3 regions of the Streptomyces capillispiralis genome follow, and region 2 is predicted to be linked to each of the others. Evidence: riboswitches for the same ligand, from Rfam matches in the RefSeq annotation. Region 2 holds a riboswitch; each other region holds the start of a gene.

Region 1 (4,960 bases), 2.0 Mb from region 2:
GCCCACCTCCCAGCTGCTGGACCTCGGGTACATCACCGCCGACGATCGGCTCGCCGGGCTGCTCGACATCACGCCCGGCGGGCGGGTGCTGCGCATCGAGCGGCTGCGCATGGCCAACGGTGAGCCGATGGCCATCGAGACGACCCATCTGAGCGCCAAGCGCTTCCCGGCGCTGCGCCGCAGCCTGGCGAAGTACACCTCCCTCTACACCGCCCTCGCCGAGGTGTACGACGTCCACCTCGCGGAGGCGGAGGAGACCATCGAGACGTCCCTGGCCACCCCGCGCGAGGCCGGTCTGCTCGGCACCGACGTCGGCCTGCCGATGCTGATGCTGTCCCGGCACTCCCTGGACCGGGACGGACAGCCGGTGGAGTGGGTGCGCTCGGTGTACCGGGGTGACCGGTACAAGTTCGTCGCCCGCCTGAAGCGCCCCCAGGACTGAGCCCCCAGGACTGAGCCCGCGGGACTGAGCCCCCGGCCGGTACCGGGCCGGGTCCGCGCCCACCGCGGACCCACTCCGCAAACCCGGCGAAGCGGGTGGTTGACAAGGATTTCGTTGCTGTTGCCTCTCGGTTGAGCGGCGCCTGGGTACCGCTATGCGGACGAGGGGTTACGACCAAGCCGCCCCCTGACCTAGATTTCCTGCGCATTACCGCCGGTGATCAGTGAGGGGACGGAGCCGTCAGATGTCACAAGCCCCAGAAACCAGAGGAGGGCCGGTGGTGACGCCCGTGCGCGTCGTCATCGCCCTCTGTCTCGTCGCACCGTTCGTGGCCATGCTGTGGGTCGGGTCCTACGCGAAGACCGACCCCCAGTTCATCGGCATCCCGTTCTTCTACTGGTACCAGATGCTGTGGGTGCTGATCTCCACCCTGCTGACGATGGTCGCGTACAAGCTCTGGCAGCGTGACCAGCGCGGCCGTGCCGCTTCGAAGGGCGGTGCGGCCCAGTGAACGAGGGCGTCAACGGCGTGGCACTCGCCGTCTTCATCTTCTTCTTCCTGCTGGTCACCGCGATGGGCTTCCTGGCCGCGCGGTGGCGCAAGGCCGAGAACGAGAACAGCCTCGACGAGTGGGGCCTGGGCGGGCGCTCCTTCGGCACCTGGGTCACCTGGTTCCTGCTCGGCGGCGACCTGTACACCGCGTACACCTTCGTGGCCGTCCCGGCGGCGATCTACGCGGCGGGCGCGGCCGGCTTCTTCGCGGTGCCGTACACGATCCTGGTGTACCCGCTGATCTTCACCTTCCTGCCGCGGCTGTGGTCGGTGTCGCACAAGCACGGCTATGTGACGACGTCCGACTTCGTGCGCGGCCGGTTCGGCTCCAAGGGGCTGTCGCTGGCGGTCGCGCTCACCGGCATCCTGGCGACGATGCCGTACATCGCGCTCCAGCTGGTCGGCATCCAGGCCGTGCTGGACGTGATGGGCGTCGGCGGCGGCGAGGACACCAACTGGTTCATCAAGGACCTGCCGCTGCTGATCGCGTTCGGTGTGCTGGCGGCGTACACGTACTCGTCGGGGCTGCGGGCCCCCGCGCTGATCGCGTTCGTCAAGGACACGCTGATCTACCTCGTCATCGCGGTGGCGATCATCTACATCCCGATCAAGCTGGGCGGCTTCGACGAGATCTTCGCCTCCGCGCGGGAGGCGTACAGCGAGACCAACCCGGCCACGGGCGCGCCGCGCGGTGCGCTGGTGCCGGGCGAGGCGGGCCAGTGGACGTACGCCACGCTGGCGCTGGGCTCGGCGCTCGCGCTGTTCATGTACCCGCACTCGATCACCGCGACGCTGTCCTCGCGCAGCCGTGAGGTGATCCGCCGCAACACCACGATCCTGCCGCTGTACTCCCTGATGCTGGGTCTGCTGGCGCTGCTCGGCTTCATGGCGATCGCGGCCGGCGTGAAGGTCAGCAACGGCCAGCTGGCGATCCCGCAGCTGTTCGAGAACATGTTCCCGGACTGGTTCGCGGGCGTGGCCTTCGCGGCGATCGGCATCGGCGCGCTGGTGCCGGCGGCGATCATGTCGATCGCGGCGGCGAACCTGTTCACCCGCAACATCTACAAGGACTTCATCAAGCCGGACGCGACCCCGGCGCAGGAGACCAAGGTCTCCAAGATCGTCTCGCTGCTGGTGAAGGTGGGCGCGCTGGTCTTCGTCCTGACCATGGACAAGACGGTCGCGATCAACTTCCAGCTGCTCGGCGGCATCTGGATCCTGCAGACCTTCCCGGCGCTGGTGGGCGGCCTGTTCACCCGCTGGTTCCACCGCTGGGCGCTGATCGGCGGCTGGGCGGTCGGCATGATCTACGGCACGGTCGCCGCCTACGGGGTGGCCTCGCCCACGCAGAAGCACTTCGGCGGTTCGGCCAAGGAGATCCCGGGCATCGGCGAGATCGGCTACATCGGTCTCACCGCCTTCGTCATCAACGTCCTGGTGACGGTGGTCCTCACCTTCGTCATGCGGGCCGTCAAGGCGCCCGAGGGCGTCGACGAGACCAAGCCGCAGGACTACACGGCGGACGCGGGCGACCCCGGCGTCGAGGTGGAGCTCCCGCCGGCCACGGCGGGCAGCACGCACTGACCCCTCGCGGGCACCGGGCGACGGGCCGTCGGAGAAATCCGGCGGCCCGTCGTCGTACCCGTCCGGCACACTCCCCTCATGGACATCGTCATCCGGCCGGTGGTGGCCGGCGAGTACGGGGAACTGGGCGAGATCACCGCGCGGGCCTATCTGCTGGACGGGCTGCTGGACTTCGGGGAGAGCGACGCGTACCTGGACGTGCTCAGGGACGTGGCGGGGCGGGCGGCCGCCGCCGAGGTGCTGGTCGCCGTGGAGGGCGGGGCGCTGCTGGGCGGGGTGACCTTCGTGCCGGACGGCGGGCCGATGGCCGACATAGCCCGGCCCGGCGAGGCGGAGATCCGGATGCTCGCGGTCGCCCGCGCGGGCCGGGGGCGGGGCGCCGGGGAGGCCCTGGTGCGCGCCTGCGTCGACCGGGCGCGGGCCACCGAGGGCTGCGTACGGGTGGTGCTGTCGACCCAGCGCACCATGCGCTCCGCCCACCGCATCTACGAACGGCTGGGTTTCACCCGCACCCCCGCGCGCGACTGGAACCCCCTGCCGGAGCTGGACGACATCACTCTCCTCACCTATGAGTTGACGCTCTGAAAGCAGCGCGACACAACATATGGGGTTGTCGGCGACACCCGGCACAAGATGTATGCTCATGCTCGCTGTCGCCGCAGGGGAATCCGGTGCGAATCCGGAACTGTCCCGCAACGGTGTACCCATGCCCGCCCGCCTGCCGGAGCGCATGGGCGTCAGTCCGAGGACCTGCCGACAGTGCGCCCGGCCGTCCGGTCCGGGTGCCTGACGTCCGGGCCTCGTGGGATGGGCCGGTGGACGCGACGCCCCGTGCGCTCGTGTGCTGCCCCCTGCCCTCGTGAGGCCCCCTGCCGAGCGAGGGAGAGCCCCACGTGACCATCGCGCCAGCCGATCCGGCTTCAGCGACCGACGTGACCGAGGAGGGCGGCGGCCCCGGTGCCGCGCTGCTGCGCACCCTGACCGAGCTGACCGCCGACCTGCCCGACGCCGACCCCGGACGGGTCGCCGCCGCCGCGCTGCGCGGCCGGTCCGCCGGAGCCGACGAGGCGGAGCTGCGGGAGCTGGCCACCGAGGCCGCGGCCGGGCTGATCTCCGAGGACCCGGCCTACTCCCGGCTCGCCGCCCGCCTCCTGACCATCGGCATCCGCGCCGAGGCCGCCTCGCAGGGCGTCACGTCGTTCACCGGGTCCGTCGCGACCGGGCACCGCGAGGGTCTGATCGCCGACCGGACCGCCGCGTTCGTCCGGCTGCACGCGGACCGACTCGACGCGCTCGTCGACGAGTCGGCCGACGACCGCTTCGGCTACTTCGGCCTGCGCACCCTCTACAGCCGCTACCTGCTGCGCCACCCGGTCACCCGCAAGGTCGTCGAGACGCCCCAGCACTTCCTGCTGCGCGTCGCCGCCGGTCTCGCCGAGGACGACACCGCGCGCGCGGCGGACGAGGTCGCCGGGCTCTACGGCCTGATGAGCCGCCTGGACTACCTGCCCTCCTCCCCCACGCTGTTCAACTCCGGCACCCGGCACCCGCAGATGTCGTCCTGCTACCTCCTGGACTCCCCCAGGGACGAGCTGGACTCGATCTACGACCGCTACCACCAGGTCGCCCGTCTCTCCAAGCACGCCGGCGGCATCGGCATCGCCTACTCCCGCGTCCGCTCCCGGGGTTCGCTGATCCGCGGCACCAACGGGCACTCCAACGGCATCGTCCCGTTCCTGAAGACGCTGGACGCCTCGGTCGCCGCCGTGAACCAGGGCGGGCGGCGCAAGGGCGCGGCGGCGGTCTACCTGGAGACCTGGCACTCCGACATCGAGGAGTTCCTGGAGCTGCGCGACAACACCGGTGAGGACGCCCGCCGCACGCACAACCTGAACCTCGCGCACTGGGTGCCGGACGAGTTCATGCGCCGGGTGAACGCCGACGCGCCCTGGTCGCTGTTCTCCCCGGCGGACGTGCCCGAGCTGGTCGACCTGTGGGGCGAGGAGTTCGAGGCGGCGTACCGGGCGGCCGAGGCGAAGGGCCTGGCGCGGAAGACCCTCCCGGCCCGCGAGCTGTACGGCCGCATGATGCGCACCCTCGCGCAGACCGGCAACGGCTGGATGACCTTCAAGGACACCGCCAACCGCACCGCCAACCAGACGGCCGAGCCGGGTCACGTGATCCACTCGTCCAACCTGTGCACGGAGATCCTGGAGGTCACCGACGACGGGGAGACGGCGGTCTGCAACCTGGGCTCGGTCAACCTCGGCGCGTTCGTCGACCCGGCGGCCGGTGACATCGACTGGGAGCGGCTGGACGCGACCGTCCGCACGGCCGTCACCTTCCTCGACCGGGTCGTGGACATCAACTTCTACCCGACCG
Region 2 (4,960 bases):
CGAGCACCCGGTCGAGCCAACGCTCCAACGATGTCCGCTGCGGGTCCGGGAAGGCGACGGGAAAGGCGGTGATCTCCTCCCGGAAGTGCGGCTCCGGTGACATGAGCCGGCTGGAGACGCCCAGCAGCCGGGTGCGGCCGTCCCAGGTGAGCGTCTCGGCGCTGTACACCGGGCCGCTGAAATAGGGCTCGGCGAACAACCGTCCTCTCAGGTCCCGACCGGACGCCTCCGCCAGCGCCGCGTCGAGTTCGCCCTCGTCACGGACCAACCACACGTTCTGGCTTCCCGTGCCCGCGGTGTCCTTGAGCACGAGCGGCAGTCCCGCCTCCTTGAGCAGCAGCCCGCGTGGCTCGCGGTCCGGGTCGGCGTTCTCGACGGCCCTTGCGCGGGTGAGGCCCGCGCGGTGCAGTCTGTTGCGTACGGCGGCCTTGTCCCGGGTCAGTCGCAGTACGGCTGGATCGAGACCGGGCAGGCCGAGGCGTTCGGTGAGGGAGGCGCCGGCCAGGGTCCAGGTGTCGGTGGAACTGATCAGGCCGCGCAGCCCCGGGGTGCGCCGGAGCAGATCGGCGACCCGCTCCACGTCGAAGGTGTCGGTCACGACGACGTCGAGGGCGTCGGCGGGCAGCCGGTCCAGTTCGTAGGCGTAGTAGGCGGGGTCCCGGGTGAGGAGCAGCAGGCGCTCGCCGAGCCGGTCGGCCGCGCGGACCAGATGGCCGAGGCCGAAGGTCAGTGACTCCAGGCAGGCCACGGTCATGCCGCCCGCTCCTTCCAGTGGGCCGGGCAGGGAGTGCGCCGCCACGTCATTCTCGACCACGGCATGGTCATCTCCTCCGGACCGCGGACCTCGACGGGCTTCAGCGCGGCCGGATCCAGGGCCTCGGCGTGCCGGGCGAACACACGCTCCACGTAGCGGTGTCCGGTGTCGGCCCCTACCACCAGGTGCAGTCGGTCGGGGTGACGGCGGGCCTCGTACAGCGCCGTCAAGAAGCCGGCACCGGTGGACAGCCCGGCGAACACCGCGTGCTCGCGCAGCAGGGCGACCGCGCCGGACATGGCGTGGGTGAAGTCCAGCCAGTGCACGGTGTCGTAGAGATGGTGGCGGACGTTGTCGAAGACGATCGACGAGCCGATGCCGGCGATGATCGCCTCGGGATCGTGATGGTCCTGGCTGCCGAAGGTGACGCTCCCGAAGGGCTGGACGCCGACCAGACGCACCGAGGGGTCCGTAACGCGCAGGTGTTCCACGATGCCGCCGGTCGAGGCTCCGGAACCCACCCCGCCGACGACGGTCAGCGGTGTCGCCGGGAACTCCGCCGCGATCCGGTCGGCGACCTCTTGGTAGCCGAGGTAGTGGACGTCGTCGTGGTACTGGCGCATCCAGTGGTGCCCGGGATCCTCGGCGAGGATCTCGCGCACCCGCCGCACCCTCAGTTCCTGGTCGAGCCGGAGGTTTTGCGACGGTCTGACCTGTTCCACCGTAGCGCCGAGGATCTCCAGCTGAGCGAGGGTGGTGGCGTCGACAGTGGTGGACGCGACGATGCGGCACCGCATGCCGTAGCGGTGGCAGGCCAGTGCGAGGGCGTAGGCGTAGATGCCGCTGGAGCTGTCGATCAGGGTCTGGCCCGGACGGACCGTGCCCCGTTCCAGCAGATGACGGACGGCGGCCAGGGCCGAGTAGATCTTCATCGACTCGAACCGCAGCAGGACCAGGCCGTCGGTGAGCCGGACGAGGTCCGGGACTTTCAGGGCGTCGGCGATGTGGGGGTGGATCACCCGTAGCCTCCTTGGGCGAAGGTGCACTGGTGGCCGAGCGAGTGGAGGAACGCGGAGAGTTCGGACTTGACCTCGGCCGGTGGGCGTGAGGCGAAGAGATAGCCGGCCAGGCAGCCGGTGTGGGCGACGAAGATGCCGTCGGCACCGAACCGTTCACGATGGGCTCGCAGGCTGCCGAAGGTCGCCTTGGGCAGTACCTCCTGGGACAACGCGGCGCTGACCGTCGCGGCACGCGCTACGGCGGCCGGGTCGCCCGAATCGAAGCCCTTCACCAGATCGGTCAGGCACCGCTGGTACTCCTCGCTGCGGCGCCGGTAGTGGTCCAGCAGCAGGGGAGTGACGGCGGCGGTGTCCACCGTGCCGGGTTCCGTGACGTAGGCGGTGTGGAAGCCGATGTCCGGGCCCAGTCGCCGCACCACCCGGTGCCGGCCGCTGAGGTACAGGGCGAACTCGTCGAGGAAGACGCTGTCGGCGCGCTCGATGCCCGCCAGGACGCCGAGGACCACGTCCGTGTCGTACGGCAGGGAGAAGACACGGAACAGGCAGCGCAGCGTCGCCACGATGTCCGCCGTGGAACTGGCCATCCCCACGCCCACCGGCAGTTCGGAGTGGGTGTGCCAGTCGCCCGGTGGCAGGGTGAGGCCGTAGTGGTCCAGGAAGAGCCGGGCCGCTGTCGCCGACTTCTCACCGAGTGCCGACGGACGCGGCGAGCCGGCCGTCGTCCTCGGTGTGAAGTACACCCAGGAGTGACGGTCCACGGGGAAGGACACCACCGCGATCTCAGGATCGGTGCCCGCTCGCAACGGGCCCTGGTACAACTCGCCCAGAGTGCCGTGGCAGACACCGGACACCGTGCCGCCGGACACGCCCGGTTCCTGGAGGACGCCCGCGACGGGTTGGAGAATCGTCGGCCCCGGTCCGTCGGACGACACGTCGCCCCGGGGTCGGTACGGCCGACGCGAACCGGCTGGGTCCCGCACACCATCCTCCTCCGTACCGGGCCTTGAACACCGACAGGGAAGGAGGCGCAGCCACACGCACGACGGACGACCGCCCGTACCGCCGACCCGGTCCACGAGGTCACGAGCACAGCCCGCGCGGGACGCGGGCGCAGTGGCAGGTCCTCGGACTCGCGGGCACGTCCGCCGAAAGGGCCGACACCTACCGGCCGTCTCTTCCCCGGCCCTGACGTGGACCCCGTGACATCGACGGCTTTCGTTCCCACTCACCGCTGTGGGACAGCCCCGGATTCGCACCGGGTTCCCTCTTGTGCCGCGCCACCGGGCGTCCGGGTGGACGGGAGGCGCGAACCGACTGCGTGCATCAGCGTAGAGGCGCTCGTATTCCTGCGACAGTGGGGCTTCGGCGGTTGTCTTGAATGTGGAGGGGAGGCGGAGACCAGGTGTGCCCCGTGCGGTTCCCGTGGTGGCTCTGGCCGGATAACGCCTCTGAGGATCACTGCCCCGTCAGTCAGACTTGTTGCCTCACGCCACATGCGCACCGTTGCTGCGGTGGCCCGTGCCCGGAGGCCCCTGATGACGTCAGACGCGAGGCCGGACGAAGACGGGGCAACAGCCCCGCCCGAACGGCGACAGCCTCCCGGTGACCGCGTCGCGCTGCGCGGCGACCTGCGGGCCGCCCTGCCCGACGCCACCGCGGCGATGGTGGTCACGGCGCTCGTGTTCGCGTTCCTGTGGGCGCGCATGGAGTCCGGCGCGTCGGACACGGTCGCGGTCATGCCGTTCATGGACGACCCCGGCACCTACTGGATGTACCTGCTCAGTCAGGCGTTCGGGTGGTCGGGCCTGCTGTGGGCCTGGGGCACGGTCATGCTCGGTCTGCTGCTGTCGGGGCCGCGCCCCGCCCGGCTGCCGGTCTCCCGGCAGGTGCTGGAGCGCTGGCACCGCACCACGAGCCTGACGACGACGGCGCTGATGTTCGCCCACGCGCTGATGTTCGCGGCGGAACTCGTGCGCTACGAGACGAAGGTGGACTGGGCGGAACGGTTGTGGGTGGCCTTCGCCGACAGCTTCGTGCCCGGTTGGTACGACTCCGGGACCGGCCGGATCGCCATCCCGATCGGCCAGGGTGCCCTGTACCTGGCGATTCCGCTGGGACTGTTGTTCTACGTCCGGCACCGCATCGGAGCGAACACCTGGCGACGGCTGCACCGTTTCGTGATCGTCGTCTACGTGCTCAGCGTGTGGCACACCCTGCTGTACGGAACCAACGTCTGGTACGGGGAGTGGCCGCGCACCGTGCTGTGGCTACTGCAACTCCCGGTCGGGGTACTGCTGTTGCTGCGTCTGCTGAGACCTGCCCGGCGGGCCGAACGGCTGGGTGCGCCGAAGGGCGGCGTGGGCGCGGCCCGTCCGGCCTGGTGGGCGCGCGCGGCAGGACGGGCCGCCGTCGCAGCCGTGCTTGTCGGGCTGGTCATCGTGGTGGTGTCCGGCCGTGACGGCGGACGGGACCGTCCGACTCATCCGCCCGCGACGGCCCCCCACACCCAGGAGACGGACTGACGACCGGCACGGCGTCCCGGGAGGGGATGCTGGCCGACGACAGGGCTTCCTGGATCTCCGCCCTGCTCCGCTCCTCGTAGCCGGCCGTGTCGATCCGCCCGGAGCGCGGGTCGGCGCGGGCGGTGCGCAGTTCGCCGGTCTGCGGTAAGGAGCCGATGCTCGTGGTCGGCAGCAGTATCAGCCCGAGGTGGGCGCGCTGGGCGGTGGCGCGCTCCGCATACAAGGCAGGGCCGTCCGCCTGATAGGTACGCCGACCCGCCCCCGAGGCCACCGGGATGTCCGCGCACAAATGGTTCGCGCACGGGCAGTCGGCCCGTCAAGAACGCGGACGCTCCTGATCCGGGCGGTGACCATGTCACGCGCCCCGAACGGTGCCAGGACCCCGCCGTCTCGGGCCAGTACTTCACGAACGGCAGGGGCGGGGCAGGGGTCGGCAGTGGAGCGCCGGGGACCACGTTGTGGCGGGCTCGGTGACGATGTCGGGGAAATGGCGGCGGATTTCAGCGGTGTGCGAGGCGGGGCGCCGAAGGCTCACAGGGGGAACGGGGCGAGGGAACGGGCGGGGTGGCGCGGACCGAGGAAGACGACGATGCCCTTGCCGCCGGGGGAAGGGCGGGTGGCCTGCGTCCAGCCGTGGCGGCGGTAGAAGGCCAGGGCCCGCCCGT
Region 3 (4,960 bases), 5.5 Mb from region 2:
GACGTCCTCGTCACCAAGGTCCTCATCCCCGCGATCGCCGCCCCGCTGGTGGCCGGCCTCGCCGCGATGCTCGCCACCCGGCTGACCTACCGCCTGGGCCGGAAGGCCGACGGCAAGGCCTCCGAGAAGGGCTACCGCGCCGGGCAGATCGCCTCCGCCGGCCTGGTCTCGCTGGCCCACGGCACCAACGACGCCCAGAAGACGATGGGCATCATCACCCTCGCCCTGGTCGCCGGCGGCACCCTCGCCCCCGACTCCGACCCGCCCATGTGGGTCATCCTCTCCGCGGGCATCGCCATCGCGCTCGGCACCTACCTCGGCGGCTGGCGCATCATCCGCACCATGGGCAAGGGCCTGACCGACCTCCAGCCGCAGCAGGGCTTCGCCGCCCAGACCAGCGCCGCGACGGTCATCCTGGCCTCCTCGCACCTCGGCTTCTCGCTCTCCACCACGCATTCCGTTTCCGGTTCCGTGATGGGCGCGGGCCTGGGCCGCAGGGGCGGCGTCGTCCGCTGGTCGACGGCCACCCGGATGTTCATCGCCTGGGGCCTCACCCTGCCCGCGGCGGCCCTGGTCGCGGCGCTCGCCGAGTGGGTCTGCGGCTTCGGCGACTGGGGCACCGCCCTCGTGGCCGTCTTCCTGGTCGCCTCCAGCGCGGCGATCTGGAAGATCTCCCGGCGTGAGGTCGTCGACCACACCAACGTCAACGACCACGACGTCCCCGGCGAGGAGCCCTCCGGCGTGGTGACCCAGGCGATCGCCGCCGTCACCCCGCCCCCGGCCGGCACCGTGACCGACGAACTCGCCGCCTCCATCGCGGCCCCGGCGTCCACGGACCCGGCGGCCCCGCAGGCCAAGACCACCGTCTGACCGCGCCCCGGTACGAAGGAAGAAGAGCACCATGAAGATCGACTGGGCGGCCCTCGGCTCCGTGTTCGGCGTCAGCCTCGTGGTCACCGTGGCCCTGGTGGCCCTGTTCACCCTCGGCATCAACGGTCTGTCCCGCCAGGAGCGGGCCGCAGCCCAGGGCCGGTCCGCGGCCCTGGCCGTCACCGGCGCCTACGCCTGCTTCGCGGCGTGCGCGGCGGCGGTGGCCTACGGGATCTACCTGATCATGGCCTGACCACCCGAGCGTCTCCGTCCGACGGGCGGTGCGGGAGCCCCGGCACCCGCACCGCCCGTCGGCGTGTGCGCACCCCGCCCGCCGTCACCCACCGGAACCCCTCTGTGGGCCTCAGCACACTTCAGCCCCGCAGGTCAACGGCAAGTTGACGGCCCTTCCGGGGCCGTGGTGGACTGCCTCAGCCAATACGGCGGCAGGAGAGGAAGCCGGTGCGAATCCGGCGCGGTCCCGCCACTGTCACCGGGGTGCACACCCCGGGAGCCAGGAACTCTCACCGCCGGTCTCGTCGAACCAGGGCGCGGACACCCTGAGTGAGGACCCAACGCCATGCGCGGCTGCCCGTCGAGGTCGATCAGCGACGCCCCGCCCCTCCCCGGGGCCACCCCCTCCTCCGGAACACCGGCCGGCTGACCCCATGGGTGCCGATCGCGTCTTCGCGTACGGCGCCGCCGCCGGCCTCCTCGGCGACCTGCTGCTCGGCGATCCCCGCCGCGGGCACCCGGTCGCCGCTTTCGGGCGGGCCGCGGCCGCCGTGGAACGAGTGCTGTGGCGGGACGACCGGGGCCGGGGCGCCGTGCACACCGCCGTGTGCGTCGGCGGGACCGTCGCGCTGGGAAGCCTTGCCGCACGCCTCGTGCGCTCCTCCCCCGCCGCCTCCGTCGCCCTGACCGGCGTCGCCACCTGGGCCGTCGTCGGCGGCACCTCGCTGGCCCGGGAGGCCCGTGCCGTCGCCGCGGCGCTGGAGGCCGGGGACGTGGAGGCGGCCCGGGCCCGGCTGCCGCACCTGTGCGGCCGCGACCCCCAGGCCCTGGACGCCGACGGGATCGCCCGCGCGGTGGTCGAGTCCGTCGCCGAGAACACCTCCGACGCCGTGGTCGGCGCCCTGGTGTGGGGCGCCGTCGCCGGGGTGCCGGGCCTGCTGGGCTTCCGCGCCGTCAACACCCTGGACGCGATGGTCGGCCACAAGTCCCCCCGCTACCGCCGCTACGGCTGGGCCTCCGCCCGCCTCGACGACGTCGCCGGATGGCCCGGGGCGCGGCTGACCGCCGTACTCGCCGCGCTCGCCGGACCGGACCCGCGCGGTGCCGTGCGGGCGTGGCGGACCGACGCGCACCGGCATCCGAGCCCCAACGCCGGTCCCGTGGAGGCGTCCTTCGCGGGCGCGCTCGGGGTGCGGCTCGGCGGCACCCTCTCCTACGGCGGGCGGGTCGAGCACCGGCCCGCCCTCAACGGCGGCGGCCGGGCCGTGGCCGTGTCCGACATCGAGCGGGCGGTACGGCTCTCGCGGCGGGTCGGCTGGCTCGCGCTCGGGGCCGGCGTCCTCGCGCGGAGCGTCATGAAGGGACGTGCATCGTGAGCGGTGGGGGTCTGCTGGTCGCCGGGACCACCTCGGACGCCGGCAAGAGCGTGGTGACCGCCGGGATCTGCCGGTGGCTGGTGCGCCAGGGCGTGAAGGTCGCGCCGTTCAAGGCGCAGAACATGTCGCTGAACTCGTTCGTGACCCGGGAGGGCGCCGAGATCGGGCGGGCGCAGGCGATGCAGGCCCAGGCCTGCCGCGTCGAGCCGACCGCGCTGATGAACCCGGTGCTGCTCAAGCCGGGCGGCGAGCAGTCCAGCCAGGTGGTGCTGCTGGGCCGGCCGGTCGGCGAGCTGAGCGCCCGCGGGTACCACGGCGGGCGCCAGCAGCGGCTGCTGGGCACGGTGCTGGACTGTCTGGAGCAGTTGCGGGGCACGTATGACGCGGTGATCTGCGAGGGGGCCGGCAGTCCGGCCGAGATCAATCTGCGGCGGACGGACATCGTCAACATGGGCATCGCCAGGAACGCCGGGCTGCCCGTGCTCGTCGTCGGCGACATCGACCGGGGCGGCGTCTTCGCGTCGTTCTTCGGCACCGTCGCCCTGCTGTCCCGCGAGGACCAGCAGTTGGTCGCCGGGTTCCTGGTGAACAAGTTCCGGGGCGACGTCTCGCTGCTGGAGCCGGGTCTGGAGATGCTGCACGGCCTGACCGGACGCCGGACCTACGGCGTGCTGCCGTTCCGGCACGGCCTCGGCATCGACGAGGAGGACGGTCTGAACGTGTCGCTGCGCGGCGCCGTGCGCGAGTCGGAGGTGGCCGCGCCGGCCGGCGAGGACGTCCTGCGGGTCGCGGTGTGCGCGGTGCCGCTGATGTCCAACTTCACGGACGTCGACGCGCTCGCCGCCGAACCGGGCGTCGTGGTGCGGTTCGTGGACCGGCCCGAGGAACTCGCCGACGCCGACCTCGTCGTCGTACCGGGGACGCGCGGCACCGTGCGGGCGCTCCGGTGGCTGCGGGAGCGCGGGCTCGCGGACGCGCTGAAGCGGCGGGCGGCCGAGGGGCGGCCCGTGCTCGGCATCTGCGGAGGCTTCCAGATCCTCGGGGAGCACATCGAGGACGAGGTCGAGAGCCGCGCGGGGCATGTGGACGGGCTCGGCATCCTGCCCGTACGGGTGCGGTTCGCCCGCGAGAAGACCCTCGCCCGGCCGTCCGGCGACGCCCTCGGGGAGCCCGTCGAGGGGTACGAGATCCACCACGGGGTCGCCGAGGTCACGGGCGGTGAGCCGTTCCTCGACGGCTGCCGGGTCGGCCAGACCTGGGGCACGCACTGGCACGGCTCGCTGGAGTCGGACGGCTTCCGGCGCGCCTTCCTGCGCGAGGTCGCCGCCGCCGCGGGGCGCCGCTTCGTACCGGCCCCCGGCACCTCGTTCGCCGCGCTGCGCGAGCAGCAGCTCGACCGGCTCGGCGACCTGATCGAACAGCACGCGGACACGGACGCGCTGTGGCGGCTCATCGAGTCCGGCGCGCCGCAAGGACTGCCTTTCATTCCACCGGGAGCGCCCGCATGAGCACTGTGTTGTTGTTGTCGACCGCCGACACCGATCTGCTGGCGGCCCGGGCCGCCTCCGGTGCCTCCTACCGGATCGGCAACCCGACCCGGGTGGACGTGGCGGAGGAGCTGCCCGCGCTGCTCGACGGCGCGGACCTCGCCGTCGTCCGCCTGCTGGGCGGCAAGCGCGCCTGGGAGGACGGCCTCGCGGCGCTGAAGGCGTCCGGGATCCCGACCGTGCTGCTCGGCGGCGAGACGGTGCCGGACGCGGAGCTGATGGCCGAGTCGTCGGTGCCGGCCGGTGTGGTGGCCGAGGCGCTGCGCTACCTCGTCGAGGGCGGCCCGGAGAACCTGACCGAACTGGCGCGGTTCCTGTCGGACACCGTGCTGCTGACCGGCGAGGGCTTCGACGGGCCGCGGAAGATGCCCGAGTACGGGGTGCACGGCGAGCGGACCGCGGCCGAGGGCCGGCCCACCGTCGGCGTGCTCTTCTACCGCGCGCACGAACTCAGCGGCAACACCGCCTTCGTGGACACCCTGTGCGACGCGATCGAGGCCCACGGTGCCAACGCCCTGCCGGTGTACTGCGGTTCGCTGCGCGGCGCGGAGGAGGGGCTGTACGAGATCCTGGGGCGGGCCGACGCCCTGGTCGCCACCGTGCTGGCGGCCGGCGGCACGCACGCCTCGCAGGCGTCGGCCGGCGGTGACGAGGAGGCCTGGGACGTCGGGGCGCTCGCCGACCTGAACGTGCCGGTGCTGCAAGGGCTCTGCCTCACCTCGTCGCGGGCCGCGTGGGACGCCTCCGACGCCGCCCTGTCCCCCATGGACGCCGCGATGCAGGTCGCCATCCCCGAGTTCGACGGCCGGCTCGTCACGGTCCCCTTCTCCTTCAAGGAGCAGGGCCCGGACGACGTCCCGGTGTACGTCGCCGACCCGGAGCGGGCCGCGCGGGTGGCCGGCATCGCCGTACGCCACGCCCGGCTCGCGCACA

The links. A riboswitch is a leader RNA that binds a small molecule or an ion and turns the genes downstream of it on or off. The one in region 2 is predicted to bind cobalamin.
Region 1: another riboswitch for cobalamin. It lies ahead of FHX78_RS11345 (ribonucleoside-diphosphate reductase subunit alpha); the one in region 2 lies ahead of FHX78_RS02675 (GHMP family kinase ATP-binding protein).
Region 3: another riboswitch for cobalamin. It lies ahead of FHX78_RS27285 (cobalamin biosynthesis protein); the one in region 2 lies ahead of FHX78_RS02675 (GHMP family kinase ATP-binding protein).

Annotation. Positions count from the first base shown of each region.
Region 1 covers NZ_VIWV01000001.1:2,759,067-2,764,026, forward strand. Annotated here, with positions in the region: gene FHX78_RS11325 (GntR family transcriptional regulator) at 1-442, shown strand, start outside; gene FHX78_RS11330 (DUF3311 domain-containing protein) at 687-953, shown strand; gene mctP (monocarboxylate uptake permease MctP) at 950-2,578, shown strand; gene FHX78_RS11340 (GNAT family N-acetyltransferase) at 2,657-3,163, shown strand; cobalamin riboswitch at 3,176-3,350, shown strand; gene FHX78_RS11345 (ribonucleoside-diphosphate reductase subunit alpha) at 3,472-4,960, shown strand, end outside.
Region 2 covers NZ_VIWV01000001.1:713,785-718,744, reverse strand. Annotated here, with positions in the region: gene FHX78_RS02685 (ATP-grasp domain-containing protein) at 1-754, opposite strand, end outside; gene FHX78_RS02680 (cysteine synthase family protein) at 751-1,773, opposite strand; gene FHX78_RS02675 (GHMP family kinase ATP-binding protein) at 1,770-2,639, opposite strand; cobalamin riboswitch at 2,885-3,056, opposite strand; gene FHX78_RS02670 (ferric reductase-like transmembrane domain-containing protein) at 3,309-4,295, shown strand; partial or broken gene FHX78_RS02665 (hypothetical protein) at 4,333-4,515, opposite strand; gene FHX78_RS02660 (GNAT family N-acetyltransferase) at 4,827-4,960, opposite strand, start outside.
Region 3 covers NZ_VIWV01000001.1:6,256,351-6,261,310, reverse strand. Annotated here, with positions in the region: gene FHX78_RS27295 (inorganic phosphate transporter) at 1-870, shown strand, start outside; gene FHX78_RS27290 (hypothetical protein) at 902-1,123, shown strand; cobalamin riboswitch at 1,276-1,413, shown strand; gene FHX78_RS27285 (cobalamin biosynthesis protein) at 1,539-2,480, shown strand; gene FHX78_RS27280 (cobyric acid synthase) at 2,477-3,988, shown strand; gene cobN (cobaltochelatase subunit CobN) at 3,985-4,960, shown strand, end outside.